Regions from separate parts of the Streptomyces sp. NPDC048560 genome, predicted to be linked through region 1. Evidence: riboswitches for the same ligand, from Rfam matches in the RefSeq annotation. Region 1 holds a riboswitch; the other holds the start of a gene.
The links. Region 1 has a riboswitch for S-adenosylmethionine ahead of AB0C82_RS18925 (aminotransferase class V-fold PLP-dependent enzyme). Riboswitches for the same ligand answer to the same signal wherever they lie in the genome.
Positions count from the first base shown of each region.

Region 2: it holds a riboswitch for S-adenosylmethionine, as region 1 does, so the genes downstream of both, thrC (threonine synthase) here and AB0C82_RS18925 (aminotransferase class V-fold PLP-dependent enzyme) in region 1, are expected to answer to the same signal.

Region 1 covers NZ_JBEZIJ010000006.1:383,006-390,510, forward strand. The annotation lists gene AB0C82_RS18915 (rhomboid family intramembrane serine protease) at 1-284, shown strand, start outside; gene AB0C82_RS18920 (Lrp/AsnC ligand binding domain-containing protein) at 281-562, shown strand; gene AB0C82_RS18925 (aminotransferase class V-fold PLP-dependent enzyme) at 636-2,012, opposite strand; SAM riboswitch class IV at 2,186-2,302, opposite strand; gene trpD (anthranilate phosphoribosyltransferase) at 2,385-3,449, opposite strand; gene AB0C82_RS18935 (cytochrome bc complex cytochrome b subunit) at 3,573-5,198, opposite strand; gene AB0C82_RS18940 (Rieske 2Fe-2S domain-containing protein) at 5,195-6,247, opposite strand; gene AB0C82_RS18945 (c-type cytochrome) at 6,244-7,053, opposite strand; gene AB0C82_RS18950 (heme-copper oxidase subunit III) at 7,108-7,505, opposite strand, start outside.
Region 2 covers NZ_JBEZIJ010000001.1:1,324,513-1,332,017, reverse strand. The annotation lists gene AB0C82_RS06030 (extracellular solute-binding protein) at 1-824, shown strand, start outside; gene AB0C82_RS06025 (DUF3263 domain-containing protein) at 902-1,138, shown strand; gene otsB (trehalose-phosphatase) at 1,277-2,128, shown strand; gene AB0C82_RS06015 (trehalose-6-phosphate synthase) at 2,105-3,484, opposite strand; gene AB0C82_RS06010 (hypothetical protein) at 3,562-3,849, opposite strand; gene AB0C82_RS06005 (glucosyl-3-phosphoglycerate synthase) at 3,886-4,836, opposite strand; SAM riboswitch class I at 4,990-5,117, shown strand; gene thrC (threonine synthase) at 5,136-6,428, shown strand; gene AB0C82_RS05995 (MoaD/ThiS family protein) at 6,458-6,733, shown strand; gene AB0C82_RS05990 (cold-shock protein) at 7,170-7,376, shown strand.

The sequences.
Region 1 (7,505 bases):
CACTGCTCGGCGCGTTCCTCTGCCTCTTCCCCAAGGTGCGGGTCACGAGCATCTTCCCGTTCCTCTTCTTCCTGCCGCTGCGCTTTCCCGCCTGGATCGTGCTGATGTTCTGGTTCATCCTCCAGTGGCTGGCGGCGCAGAGCGTGGGAAACAGCCCGGGCGTGGCGTATCTCGCCCACGTCGCGGGCTTCGCCGCCGGGTTCCTGTACGCCTGGGTGTGCTACCGCCGTGGGGCTAGAGTGAAGTCTCCAGCCACGGCCACCGAGGGAGAAAGCCAGCCGTGATCACCGCGATCGTGCTCATCAAGACCAGCGTGGACCGGATTCCGGAGATCGCCGAGGCCATCGCCGCGCTGGACAGTGTCAGCGAGGTCTACTCCGTCACCGGTACCTACGACCTCATCGCCATGGTCCGGGTGGCCAGGCACGACGATCTCGCCGATGTCATCCCCGGCCGGATCAGCAAGATCCCGGGCGTCGAGGGAACGGACACCCACGTGGCCTTCCGTACGTACTCGCAGCACGACCTGGAAGCGGCCTTCGCGATCGGCCTGGACGCCTGAGAGCTGTCGGACCTCTCGTCGCACGCCGGCCGAGCACGGGGCGCACCCGTGCCCGGCCGACGTGTCGCGGCCGTCAGACCTGAGCGGCCCCGCGGTCCGGGACGCAGCGGCCGTCCTCCGTGCGGTACTTCCAGCGGGCGCCCTCGCGGACCAGCTCCTTCACCGCCCTTACGAAACGCTCGACGTGCTCGTCCGGCGTACCGGCCCCGAAGCTGACCCGGATCGCGTTGAGCGACTTCTCTCCCGGCTCGGACTCCGGGGCGCCGCACTCGCCCGGGTCCTGGGCCTCACCGCCCAGCAGGGTCCGCACCAGCGGGTGGGCGCAGAACAGTCCGTCGCGGACCCCGATGCCGTACTCCGCGGAGAGCGCGGCGGCGAAGTGCGAGCTGTTCCAGCCCTCGACGACGAACGAGATGACACCGACCCGCGGGGCGTCGTCGCCGAACAGGGAGAGCACCCGGACCTCCGGGACCTCGGCGAGTCCCTCGCGGACCACCGAGACGAGGTGCTGCTCGCGGGCGACGAGCGTGTCGAAACCCGCCTCGGTGAGCGCCTTGCAGGCGGCGGCGATCGAGTAGACGCCGATGACGTTGGGCGAACCGGCCTCGTGACGGGCCGCGGTGGTGTGCCACTCCACGTCCACGCCGCCGTCGGCGCGCCGGGCGACCTTGCGCGAGGCGCCGCCGCCCGCCAGGTACGGCTCCGCGTCCCGCAGCCAGTCGGCGCGGCCCGCGAGGACTCCCGAGCCGAAGGGCGCGTACAGCTTGTGGCCGGAGAAGGCGACCCAGTCGACGTCCAGCTCCGCGATGTCCACCGGGTGGTGCGGCGCGAGCTGCGCTGCGTCCAGGACGATCCGCGCGCCGTGGGCGTGGGCGACGGCGGCCAGTTCCCTGACCGGCCACAGCTCCCCGGTGACGTTGGAGGCGCCCGTGACGCAGACCAGCGCAGGTCCGTGGGGGTCGCGTCCCGCGAGCGCCCGCTCCAGGAACTCCACGGCCTGACCGGGCGTACGGGGGGCGTTGAGGTAGGTCACGCGGGCGTCGCGCCAGGGCAGCAGCGAGGCGTGGTGCTCGGTCTCGTAGACGAACACCTCGCAGTCCGCGGGGATCGCGGCGGCGAGCAGGTTGAGGGAGTCGGTCGTCGAACGGGTGAAGATCACCTGGTCGTCCGCCCGGCAGCCGAGGAACTCGGCGACGGTCCTGCGGCTGTTCTCGAAGAGGTCCGTGGAGAGCTGCGAGAGGTAGCCGGCCCCCCGGTGGACGCTGCCGTAGTACGGGGCGTACGCGGCGACGTCGTCCCACACCCGCTGGAGAGCCGGGGCGCTCGCCGCGTAGTCGAGGGCCGCATAGGTGACTTCGCCACCCGTCACGAGCGGAACCGTGACGTCCTTGCCCAGAACGGGCAGCGGCGCACAAATGGACTGGTCGAGGGCAGCGACGGAGACAGACATGGCGAACTCCCGTAAGAGGCAGGCGAATTCCACACGCCGGCGGGTACGCGGCAGCGCGGGAGAAGAAAAGAGGGTGCGCGGAGGAGGGCGAAAAGGCCCTAACGCATTCGCTTGCTCACAAGGGACTCCCTAGGGACCAGGACCCCGGGGGCTGGCATTCACAGATGCCGAGGGGCCCGCGCTTGCCGCAGACCTCGCTGCCTGCGGCCTGGTCTTCACCCGGGGCACCCCGCCACGGACGGAGGGTTGCCGGACAGCGAGCCGGGGCCTATTCGCTGTCACTCATGACCTGCGCAGCATCTTGCCATACGCACGGACATACGCAAGGCGCGGTCCGGCATCCGGACCGCGCCCCGCGCGCGCCATGCGTGTTCAGGCGTTGCTGGCCGCCACCCAGCGCTCCAGCACGCGCTTGGCCGCACCGGAGTCGACCGACTCCCTGGCCCGCACGATCCCGGCGGCGATCTGCTCGTTCAGCGTGCCGGGTCCCGGGTCCAGGGCGGTCAGCGCGGCCGCCGTGTTGAGGAGCACCGCGTCGCGCACCGGACCGGTCTCGCCGTCCAGCAGACGGCGGGCCACGTCCGCGTTGTACGAGGCGTCCGCCCCGCGCAGGGCCTCCACGGGCACCAGCTCCAGGCCGACGTCACGCGGGTCGAACGCCTCCTCGCGCACCGCCCCGTCCCGGACCACCCAGACCCGCGACGTCGCCGTCGTGGTCAGCTCGTCGAGGCCGTCGTCGCCGCGGAAGACCAGCGAGGAGTTGCCGCGGTCGGCGAGCACGCCCGCCACGATGGGCGCCATCCGGAGGTCGGCGACGCCGACGGCCTGGGCGCGCACCTGTGCCGGGTTGGTGAGCGGGCCCAGGATGTTGAACGTGGTCTGCGCGCCGAGTTCCTTGCGGGCCTTGGCCGCGTACCGCAGGGCGGGGTGGAACTTCACGGCGAAGCAGAAGGTGATGCCCGCTTCCTCCGCCACCTGCACGACGCGCTGCGGCGTCAGTTCGAGGTTGACGCCCAGCTTCTCCAGGACGTCGGACGCCCCGCTCGCCGAAGAGGCGGCGCGGTTGCCGTGCTTGACGACCTTCGCGCCGGCCCCCGCGATGACGATCGCGGACATGGTGGAGATGTTGACCGTCTTGGCGAGGTCGCCGCCGGTGCCCACGATGTCGACCGTGCGGCCCGGTACGTGGATGGTGTTGGCGTGCGCGTACATGGTCCGTACGAGCCCCGTGACCTCCTCCACCGTCTCGCCCTTGGCCCGCAGCGCGACGGCGAAGCCGGCGATCTGCGCGTCGGTCGCCTCGCCGCTCATGATGCGGTCCATGGCCCACGCGGTGTCGTCCGCGCCGAGGTCCTCGCCGCGCAGCAGCGGGTTCAGCACGCCCGGCCAGGAACGAGCCGCCACGCTGTCGCCGCCGTCCGGGGTCACAACGTTCATGGTCCGCTCCTGGGGTCCACAGCCGATAAGGGGATCGGCTCCACCTTATCCAGCCCGGAGGGCAGCAAAGAGCCCCGTCCACCCGATGGACGGGGCTCTCACTGTGGCGATCAGTTCAGGTGATCAGTGGTGGCCGTGGCCGCTGGTGATCTCCTTGTACTCCTCGGCGGTGGGCTTGGCGATCTGGTTGTCCCCGCCGTAGTAGCCCTTGCTGAGCTTGATGCGCAGCTTCTCCATCGCGGAGACCTTGCGCTTCACGCCGTTCTCGTCGACCGCCGGGCCGATCTCGGCCGGCGTGTACTGCTCGTGCGCGGTCAGCGTGTGCAGCTGGCCCGGGCTGAGCGGCTCGTGGATCTCGACGAACTCACCGTGCGGCAGGCGCTTGATGATGCCGGACTCGCGTCCGTGCAGCACCTTGTCCTTGTCGCGGCGCTGGAGGCCGAGGCAGATCCGCTTCGTCACGATGAACGCGATGACCGGGGCCACGAAGAACGCGATCCGCACGAACCAGGTGATGGAGTTGATCGACAGGTGGAAGTGCGTCGCCCACAGGTCGTTACCACCACCGACGAGCAGCACGAAGTACCACGTGATCCAGGCGACGCCGAACGCCGTGCGGGTGGGCACGTTGCGCGGGCGGTCCAGGATGTGGTGCTCGCGCTTGTCACGCGTGACCCAGGACTCGATGAACGGGTAGACCGCGATCGCGACCAGGACCAGCGGGAAGACCATCAGCGGGATGAACACACCCAGGACGAGGGTGTGACCCCACGCGTTGATCTCCCAGCCCGGCATCACGCGGATGAGGCCTTCGGAGAAGCCCATGTACCAGTCGGGCTGCGCGCCGGTCGACACCTGGTCGATGCGGTACGGGCCCAGGGCCCAGATCGGGTTGATCGAGGCGATCGCCGAGATGATGGCGATGACACCGAAGACCAGGAAGAAGAAGCCTCCGGCCTTCGCCATGTACACCGGCAGCAGGGGCATACCGACGACGTTCTTGTTCGTCTTGCCGGGGCCCGCGAACTGCGTGTGCTTGTGGTAGAAGACCAGGATCAGGTGAGCGACCACGAGCCCGAGCATGATGCCCGGCAGCAGCAGGATGTGGACCGAGTAGAACCGGGCGACGAAGTCGACGCCGGGGAACTCCCCGCCGAACAGGAACATCGAGAGGTACGTACCGACGACCGGCACCGAGAGGACGGCGCCCTGCATGAAGCGGACACCGGTGCCCGACAGCAGGTCGTCCGGGAGCGAGTAACCGGTGAACCCGGTGAACATGCCCAGGACGAACAGCAGGAAGCCGAAGACCCAGTTGACCTCACGGGGCTTGCGGAACGCACCCGTGAAGAAGACGCGCATCATGTGCACGAACATGGCCGCCAGGAAGATCAGCGCGGCCCAGTGGTGGATCTGCCGGACGAGCAGACCACCGCGTACGTCGAAGCTGATGCGGAGCGTCGAGGCGTAGGCCTCGGACATCCGGATGCCCTGCAGCGGCTCGTACGAGCCGTGGTACACGACCTCGTTCATGCTGGGGTGGAAGAACAGCGTCAGATACACACCCGTGAGGATGATGATGATGAAGCTGTAGAGCGCGACCTCGCCCAGCATGAAGGACCAGTGGTCCGGGAAGATCTTGCGCATGTTGGCCTTGGCCAGGCCGTAGATGCCGAGCCGGCCGTCCGCCCAGTCGGCCACCCGCTCACCGGCGGGTGCCTTGCGCTTGGTGTCTGTCGCAGTACTCATCCGCGCTCCCAGAATGCAGCACCGACGGGCTCTTCGAAGTCACCCAGCGCCTCGAGGTTGCCCTCAGTGTTCACGCCGATCCGCAGCTGCGGGAGCGGGTGACCGGCCGGACCGAAGATGACGCGGGCGCCGTCGGAGAGGTCGAAGGTGGACTGGTGGCACGGGCAGAGGACGTGGTGCGTCTGCTGCTCGTACAGGCTGATCGGGCAGCCGACGTGGGTGCAGATCTTCGAGAACGCCACGATGCCCTCGTGGGCCCACTCGCGCTCACGCTTGCTCTTGATGTCGTCCGGCTCGATCCGGACGATCATCAGGGCGGCCTTGCCCATCTGCGTCTGGAAGTCGTGCGCGTCCTCCTCCAGGCCCTCGGGCATGGCGAAGGTCAGCGAGCCGACGACGATGTCCTCGGGACGCAGCGGCTCCATGGTGTTCATGTTGATGAGCTGCTTGCCCTTGCCCCACATGGTGTTGCGGAGCTTCTTCTCCGGCAGCGGGCCGAGGTCGCGCAGCAGCATGACACCGGAGAGCGGCACCAGGGCCAGCGCACCGAACATGGTGTTGCGGATCAGCTTGCGCCGGCCGAAGCCGGACTCGGCGGCACCGGCCGCGAAGTCGGCCAGGACCTGCGCCTTGACCTCGGGCTCGGCCTCGATGGGGTGACGCTCGGCAGCCGTCTCCACGTCGGACATCAGGGTGCGCGCCCAGTGGACGGCTCCCGCGCCGATGCAGAAGAGCGCCAGACCCAGGGTCACGCCCAGGGAGAAGTTCAGCGCACTCACGTGGCCGAACGGCCAGATGAAGACGATCTTGTCGACCGGGAAGATGACGAAGGAGGCGATGAACGCGACCGTCGACAGCATGGACAGCATGAACAGGGTCGCGACCGCGCGCTCGGAGCGCCTCGCCGCCCGCTCATCGATGTCCTGGATGCGCGGCTTGTGGGCCGGCAGCCCCGGATCGGCGAACGGGTCGTCCGCCACCTTTACCGCGCCGTGCGCGGTGTCCTGCTCGACCGGCAGGATCTCTTCTGGAATCTCTTTGCTACTCATGACTTCTTGGCCTTAGCGGTGTGGGCCGCGACCCAGACGGCAACTGCGATCAGTGCGCCGAGTCCGAAGATCCAGCCGAACAGACCCTCGCTGACCGGACCGAGACCACCCAGCTTGAGCCCACCGGGGCTCGCGGAGTCTTCTCCGTTCACGGTCTGGACGTACGCGATGATGTCCCGCTTCTGCTGCTCCGGCATCGTCGTGTCGGGGAAGGACGGCATGCTCTGCGGGCCGGTCTGCATGGCCTCGTAGATGTGCTTCGGGCTCACGCCTTCAAGGCTCGGGGCGTACTTGCCGTGTGTCAGCGCGCCGCCCTCACCGGTGAAGTTGTGGCACTGGGCGCAGTTGGTACGGAACAGGTCGCCGCCCTTGGCCGCGTCCGCGCCCTCGGGGCTGACCTGCTTCTCGGTCGGCGTGATCGGACCGGCGCCGAGCGACGCGACGTACGCCGCGAGCTGGTCGATCTCGGCCTGGGTGTAGACGACCGGCTTCTTCGGTACCTGGGCGCCCGGCTGCTGAGCCGGCATACGTCCGGTACCGACCTGGAAGTCTACGGCGGCGGAGCCGACGCCCACGAGGGACGGCCCGTCGGTGGTGCCCTGACCGCCGGTTCCGTGGCAGCTGGCGCAGCCTACGGAGTAGAGCTTCTTACCCTCGTCGATAGCGAGGGACTGGGCGGTTTCGTCTGCCTGCGCCTTACCCGCAGGCGCAAAAGCGGCGTACAGCCCCCCGGTAGCCGCCAGCGCGAGGAGTAGTACGACGACCGCCGCCAGCGGATGGCGTCGTCGTGCGGAGAGCTTTTTCACGGATTACCCCGGTGTCAGGATCTTCTGCGTCGATGGTGGGTGGGTGCGAGCCGGTTACTTGATCATGTAGATCGTGGCAAACAGGCCGATCCACACGACATCGACGAAGTGCCAGTAGTAGGACACGACGATGGCGGCGGTGGCCTGTTCGTGGGTGAACCTCCTGGCTGCGTACGTCCTGCCGAGAACCAGCAGGAAGGCGATGAGACCGCCTGTCACGTGCAGACCGTGGAAGCCGGTGGTCAGGTAGAACACCGAGCCGTACGGGTCGGACGACAGGGAGAGCCCCGCGTCCTTGACCAGCTCGGTGTACTCCAGGACCTGGCCTCCGATGAAGATCGCACCCATCACGAACGTGATGATGAACCAGGTGCGGAGCTTCTTCACATCGCCCCGCTCCGCGGCGAAAACGCCGAGCTGGCAGGTGAGTGAGGAGAGCACCAGGATCGTGG
Region 2 (7,505 bases), on a different contig from region 1:
GCACCCGGCTGCTCTTCTACAACAAGAAGCTCTTCAGCGCCGCCGGCCTCGAAGCACCCAAGACCTGGGCCGACATCCAGAGCGGCGCCGCCCGGCTCAAGGAGCGCGGCGTCCGCTACCCCTTCGCCCTGCCCCTGGGGCCGGAGGAGTCCCAGGCCGAGACCCTGATGTGGCTGCTCAGCGGCGGCGGTGGCTACACGGACGACGTCGGCTCGTACGACATCGACTCCCCGCAGAACATCGCCACGCTCACCTGGCTGCGGGACAACCTCGTCGGCAAGGGGCTCACCGGACCCGTCGCCCCGGGCGAGCTGGACCGGGCCAAGGCGTTCGAGGCGTTCACCCGCGGCCAGGTGGGGATGCTCAACGGGCACCCGACGCTGATGGAGGACGCCGAGAAGGAGGGCGTCGAGGTCGGCATGGTGCCGCTGCCCGGCGTCGACGGGCCGACCAGGGGCTCGATGGGCGTGGCCGACTGGATGATGGGCTTCAAGCAGAACGAGCACCGCGAGGAGATCGGCAAGTTCTTCGACTTCGCGTACAACGACGAGAACGTTCTCGCGTTCGCGGACGAGTACGACATGCTGCCCGTCACGGACAGCGCCTCCGCGGCGATGGAGGCGGACGAGCGGCACAAGCCGCTGCGCGAGTTCCTGGCCGCGCTGCCGAACTCGCAGTTCTACCCGTTCGCCAAGACGTCCTGGGCACAGGCCAGCGAGGCGATCAAGGCGAGCATCGGTACGGCGGTGGAGCCGGACGGCAGCCCGGAGCTCGTGCTCGGCCAGATAGCGAAGAAGGCGTCGCGGGCGGAGCAGGCGGAGTAGGCGGGGCCGGCCGGGCGGGCGGAGCGGATGGAGCAGCGGTTGACGCGGTTGTCCGTGCGGCCGATTAGGTTGTTCATATGACCGAAGACCCCCCACTCTCCGACCGGGACCGAGCCCTGCTCGCCCTGGAGCGGCGCTCGTGGCCGGGGCCGGGGGCGAAGGAGCGGGCGATCCGCGAGGAGCTCGGGATGTCGCCGGTCCGCTACTACCAGCTCCTCAACGCGCTGATCGACGACGTGCGGGCCCTGGAGGCGGACCCGGTGACGGTGAACCGCCTGCGAGCGGTCCGAGCCGCCCGCCGGGATCGCCGCTGACCCTCCCGGGCCACCGCCCGAACCGGGCCGTCCACCGCCGGGCGGACCGGCTGCGCCCCGCCCGGCCGTCCGCGTTTCAGGACACGGGGGTTCGCGGCCGGGCCCCGGGAGAAGGCGCGTCCCTATAGGGTCGGACCCATGGGCAGTCACCCCGATCACCTGCCGACCCCGACCACCCCGGCCGGCCGCGAGGGCCTCGCGGCCATCCTCGCCCGGCCCGACCGGGCCGTGGTCGCCCTCGACTTCGACGGCACGCTCGCCGACATCGTCCCCGACCCGGAACAGGCGCGCGCCCACCCCGGCGCCGTCCCCGCGCTCGCCGCGCTCGCGCCGCGTGTGGCGTCCGTCGCCGTGATCACCGGTCGTCCGGCCGGTGTCGCCGTGCGGTACGGCGGATTCGCCGGTGTGCCCGGACTGGATCACCTCGTCGTGCTCGGCCATTACGGCGCCGAGCGCTGGGACGCGGTGTCCGGCACCGTGCACGCCCCTGCCCCGCACCCCGGTGTCGCCGCCGTCCGGGCCGAACTGCCCGGTGTGCTGCACGAGTTGGGTGCCTGGCATGGCAGCTGGGTGGAGGAGAAGGGACAGGCCGTCGCCGTACACACCCGCCGGGCCGACGACCCGCAGGCCGTCTTCGAGTCCCTGCGCGGCCCCCTCGGCCGGCTCGCGGCCGAGCACGGGCTGATCGTCGAACCGGGCCGCCTCGTACTGGAGTTGCGCCCGCCCGGCATGGACAAGGGCGTCGCGCTCGCCGAGTACGTACGCGAGACGGACGCCGAGTCCGTGCTGTACGCAGGCGACGACCTCGGCGACCTCGCCGCGTACGCGGCGGTGGAGAAGCTCCGCACCGAGGGCCCCGACGGCATCCCCGGCCTGCTGATCTGCAGCGGCCGCGCGGAAGTGCCCGAACTCGCCGAACGGGCCGACCTGTCGGTGCCGGGACCCGCCGACGTCGTCGCGTTCCTGTCAGCCCTGGCGCAGCGCCTCTAGCTGGTCCAGGAACCACTGCTGCGGCGGCAGCGCCGTAGCCGCCGCGGCCAGTGCCTTCGTGCGGTCCGCCCGCTCGCCGTGCGGCATCGACAGCGCCTGGTGCAGCGCCTCCGCCGTGGCCGACACGTCGTACGGGTTCACCACGATCGAGGCGTCACCCAGCTCCTCGTACGCCCCGGCCTCGCGCGACAGCACCAGTGCGCAGCCGTCGTCGGAGACCACGGGGACCTCCTTGGCGACCAGGTTCATCCCGTCGCGGATCGGGTTGACCAGGGCCACGTCGGCCAGCCGGTACGCCGCCAGGGAGCGTGCGAAGTCGTCCTTCACGTGCAGGATCACCGGGGTCCAGCCAGGCGTCCCGTACTGCGCGTTGATCTCGTCGGCCAGCGTCTGCACCGCCGCCGTGTACTCCCGGTAGACCGCGAGGTCCTGCCGCGAGGGGTAGGCGAACGCGATGTGGGCGACCCGCTCGCGCCACTCCGGGTGCTCCTCAAGCAGGGCCCGGTAGGCGAGCAGCCCGCGCACGATGTTCTTCGAGAGCTCCGTGCGGTCCACCCGCACGATCGTCCGGCGGTCCGGACCCACCTGTTCCCGCAGGGCCGCCATCCGCTCGTCCACGTCCGCCTCGCGCGAGCGCCGGCGCAGGAAGTCCGCGTCCGCCCCCAGCCCGTGCACCCCGATCCGGGTGTGCCCGGTGCCGCCGATGATCTCCGTGCAGCAGCCGATGAACGCGTCGGCCCAGCGGCGGGTGAGGAACGCCGCCCGGTCCGCGCCGAGAATGCCCCGAAGCAGTTGCTCGCCGATGTCGTCGGGCAGCAGGCGGAAGTAGTCGACGGGCGCCCACGGGGTGTGCGAGAAGTGGCCGATCCGCAGATCGGCGCGGAGCTCCCGCAGCATCCCGGGCACCAGCGCCAGGTGGTAGTCCTGCACCAGGACCGCCGCTCCCTCGCCCGCCTCCTCGGCGAGCGCCTCGGCGAAGGCCCGGTTGTAGGCCTCGTACGCGGCCCACCGGCGCCGGAACTCCGCGTCGAACGCGGGCTCCAGCGGCGTCTGGTACAGCATGTGGTGGACGAACCAGAGCACCGAGTTCGCGATGCCGTTGTACGCGTCGGCGTGGAGATCCGCGTCGATGTCGAGCATCCGGACGCCCTCTTCGGCGATGCCCCGCCGGACCGCCTCGCGGTCGCCGTCGCTCAGGGCCGCGCACACCCACAGCTTGTCGTCGACGGCGCTGAGCCCGGAGACCAGGCCGCCTCCGCCCCGTTTCGATGTGAGCGAGCCGTCCTCGCCCTGTGTGTACGACACGGGGCCGCGGTTGGACGCGACGAGAACCTGGGCAGCGTGCTCGGAGACCATGTACCGGAACCTAGCCCGTTCCGGAAGCCTCCAAACGTGAGTACGGCACCCGGCCGGACGGGCCCGGGTTCGGTCCGTCAGCCGTGATCGCGCTCCCGGCCCCGCCCGCGCGAGGCCGCGCGGGCGACCGCCCCGGCCCCGGTCAGAGCGAGCCCGAGGCCACCGAGCAGCCACAGCCGCTCACCGGTGCCACCGGTCTCGGCCAGGGTGGCGTGCGCGGGGCGCGGCACCTGCGGGGCGTGTACGGCGGCCGTGGCCGGGCCGCCCGCGAGGGGGCCGAGCACGGCCCCGGCGAGCAGGACGGGCAGGACAGCGGCGTGTGCGGGCAGCCGGCGCAGGGCGGCCCTCGGTCGAGGAGAAGCCATAAAAGTGAATGTAGGGAACTTTTATGACTAATCCTGTTACGCCGCGCGGCGAGCCAGATACTCCTCGATCTCACGCATCGGGGGCCGCTCCTCCGTATCGACCGCGTGGGTGCACGGCACGAAGCCGTTCTCACCCCGCTCGAACTGGGTGAGCTCCGGCCGCACGAGGTGACCCCGGGAGAGCCGGAGCTGCGCGGTGCGGTAGATGGTCGCCGCCATCCTTCCGAGGGCCTGGCTGTCCTGGTTGCGGTGTTTGCGCACGCCGACGTCGACCTGCGCCAGCGCGTCCAGACCCACCATGTGCAGCGAGTCGATGAGCAGACCCAGCTCCACCCCGTAACCGACGGGGAAGGGCAGCTGCTCCAGCAGGGAGCGCCGTACGGCGTACTCGCCGCCGAGCGGCTGGACGAAGCCGGCCAGCTGCGGCCAGTGCAGGTTCAGCAGCGGCCTTGCGACCAGTTCAGTGACACGGCCGCCCTGACCGGCGGTGTTGCCCAGCGGCCGGTCGTACATCGCCTTCACGAACTGCACCGAGGGATCGGTGAGCAGCGGCCCGACGGTCCCGGACACGAAGTCCGGGGAGAAGTCCTTCAGGTCGGCGTCGACGAAGCAGACGATCTCACCGCTCGTGACCAGCAGTGACCGCCACAGGACCTCGCCCTTGCCGTGCAGGGCGGGTATTCGCGGGAGGATCGCGTCCCGGTGCACCACCCGGGCACCCGCCTCCGCGGCGACCCGCGCGGTCGAGTCGGTCGATCCGGAGTCGATGACCACCAGCTCGTCGACCAGCGGCACGCGCTCCATGAGCTCACGCCGGATGATCGTCACGATGTCGCCGACCGTCGCCTCTTCGTTGAGGGCCGGCAGGACGACGCTGATGCTGCAGCGGCGTGGGTCCCGGGTCCTGGCGGCCGCGAGACGATCCAGCGGACGATCGGCGGCCGACCAGGAACGCCTGGTCAGCCAACGTTCCACCTCTTCGATCACGGTCGAATCTCCCTGCGTGTGATCCATCTCGCGGTTCGGACGACTCACTCAACCGTCCGAGGCTTCGGTTACAGTCTTGAACAACGCGGACGACCCTCGCATCTCGGGGGTCCGCCCGCGACAAACGCCTGGATCGGTGATCCAGTGCCATAGCGCTCATCCAGAGGGACTGAGGGAACGGCCCGTTGAAGTCCCGGCAACCCCCCCATCGACCGCGAGGTCACGATGGGGAAGGTGCCAAATCCGTCTTGTGGCGAAATTCGCCATGAGGAAGATGAGGAGAAAGGGCCTCCGCCAGCATGGCTGTGCAGACTGAAACGAAGAACACCCCCTCCACTGTGGATCTCGGTCCCGCCGCGGCGCTTTCCTGCCGCGAGTGCGGCGAGCGCTTCGAGCTCGGTCCCCTTTTCGCCTGCGCGTCCTGTTTCGGGCCGCTCGAAGTGGCGTACGACCTGCCGAGCGGCTCCCCCGACGAGCTGAAGAAGCGCATCGAGGCCGGACCCGACAACATCTGGCGCTACGCGCCGCTGCTGCCGGTCCCCGCCGATGTCGCGGACAAGCCCAACCTCAATCCCGGTTTCACCAAGCTGGTCAAGGCCGACAACCTCGCCCGTGAACTGGGCGTCACCGGCGGTCTGTTCGTCAAGGACGACTCCGGGAACCCGACCCACTCCTTCAAGGACCGGGTCGTCGCGATCGCCGTCGAGGCCGCCCGCGCCTTCGGCTTCACCACGCTCTCCTGCTCCTCCACCGGCAACCTCGCCGGCGCCGTGGGTGCCGCCGCCGCCCGCGCCGGCCTCCGCTCCTGCGTGTTCATCCCGCACGACCTGGAGCAGGGCAAGGTCGTCATGGCCGCGGTGTACGGCGGTGAACTGGTCGGCATCGAGGGCAACTACGACGACGTCAACCGCTTCTGCTCCGAGCTCATCGGCGACCCGCTCGGCGAGGGCTGGGGCTTCGTCAACGTCAATCTGCGTCCGTACTACGGCGAGGGCTCCAAGACCCTCGCGTACGAGATCTGCGAGCAGCTCGGCTGGCAGCTGCCCGACCAGCTCGTGATCCCGATCGCCTCGGGCTCGCAGCTCACGAAGATCGACAAGGGCCTCCAGGAGCTCATCAAGCTCGGGCTGGTCGAGGACAAGCCGTACAAGATCTTCGGCGCCCAGGCCGAGGGCTGCTCCCCGGTGTCGGTGGCCTTCAAGGCCGGTCACGACGTGGTGCGCCCGCAGAAGCCGAACACGATCGCCAAGTCCCTGGCGATCGGGAACCCGGCCGACGGCCCGTACGTCCTGGACATCGCCCGCCGCACGGGTGGGGCCGTGGAGGACGTGAACGACGAGCAGATCGTCGACGCGATCAAGCTGCTCGCGCAGACGGAGGGCATCTTCGCGGAGACCGCGGGCGGAGTCACGGTCGGCGTGACGAAGAAGCTGATCGAGGCGGGTCTGCTCGACCCGACGCTGACCACCGTCGTCCTGAACACGGGTGACGGCCTCAAGACGCTCGACGCGGTGGCCGAGACCTCGCAGGCGACCGCGACGATCCGGCCGAGCCTGGACGCGTTCCGCGCCGCCGGCCTCGCCACCAGCTGATCACCCGAGACCGAAGGAAGGCACCCACCATGAGCGTCAAGGTCCGCATCCCCACCATCCTCCGCACCTACACGGGCGGCCAGGCCGAGGTCCAGGCCGAGGGCACGGTCCTCTCCGAGGTGATCGACTCCCTGGAGAAGAACCACCCGGGCATCGCCGCCCGCGTCCTGGACGACCAGGGCAAGCTGCGACGCTTCGTGAACGTGTACGTCAACGACGACGACGTGCGCTTCGAGGGCGGCCTGGACGCGGCCACCCCGGACGGTGCCGGCGTCTCGATCATCCCGGCCGTCGCCGGAGGCTGAGCGCGGGCCGGCGCGCCCTTGCGCCGGCTTCCCGGAGTTATCCCTGTTGCCCCCTCCGCGAGAGAAGCGGAGGGGGCAATTCTGCATGGTTAGACGCGGTAGAGTTGGGAAGTCCCCTCCGCTGCCTGTGCCGCCCGCATATGAGAATGCGCCCGGTCACGATGAGAAGCAGCCAAAGTACGTGCACCCCTTATGGCATAAGTGGCCTTTGTCGGGCCCGACTTGCCCAGGAATCTCATAAATTCCCCATAAAGGGGCGATCGGCCATGCCCAGAATTCTCGTCCGATTGACCTGTTGCAGAGGGCAGTTGGGCAGATACATTCGGCCGCGGTCGACGCGTTCCGGCGCACACACCCTCTCCTGTCGGAGGGTGAGTTCTGACCCGGGCCCGCGAAGTGCGGTCCTGTGCAAGGGCCAGTAATAGGGGAGTTAGGCATGGCTCAGGGCACCGTCAAGTGGTTCAACGCGGAGAAGGGGTACGGCTTCATCGCGGTCGACGGTGGTGCGGATGTTTTCGTCCACTACAGCGCGATCCAGATGGACGGGTACCGCACCCTCGAAGAGGGTCAGCGAGTTGAATTCGAGATCTCGCAGGGCCAGAAGGGGCCGCAGGCGGACATGGTCAAGCTCGCCGTCGGCTGAGTTCGGCGCAGTCGGCCAACGACACTACTCACGCGCGTAGGGCCCGTACCCCCAGGGGTGCGGGCCCTCCGTGCGTCCCGGGGCGCACGGGGACCCCTCGTACGTCCATGGGCTCCGGCTCCGTCCAGG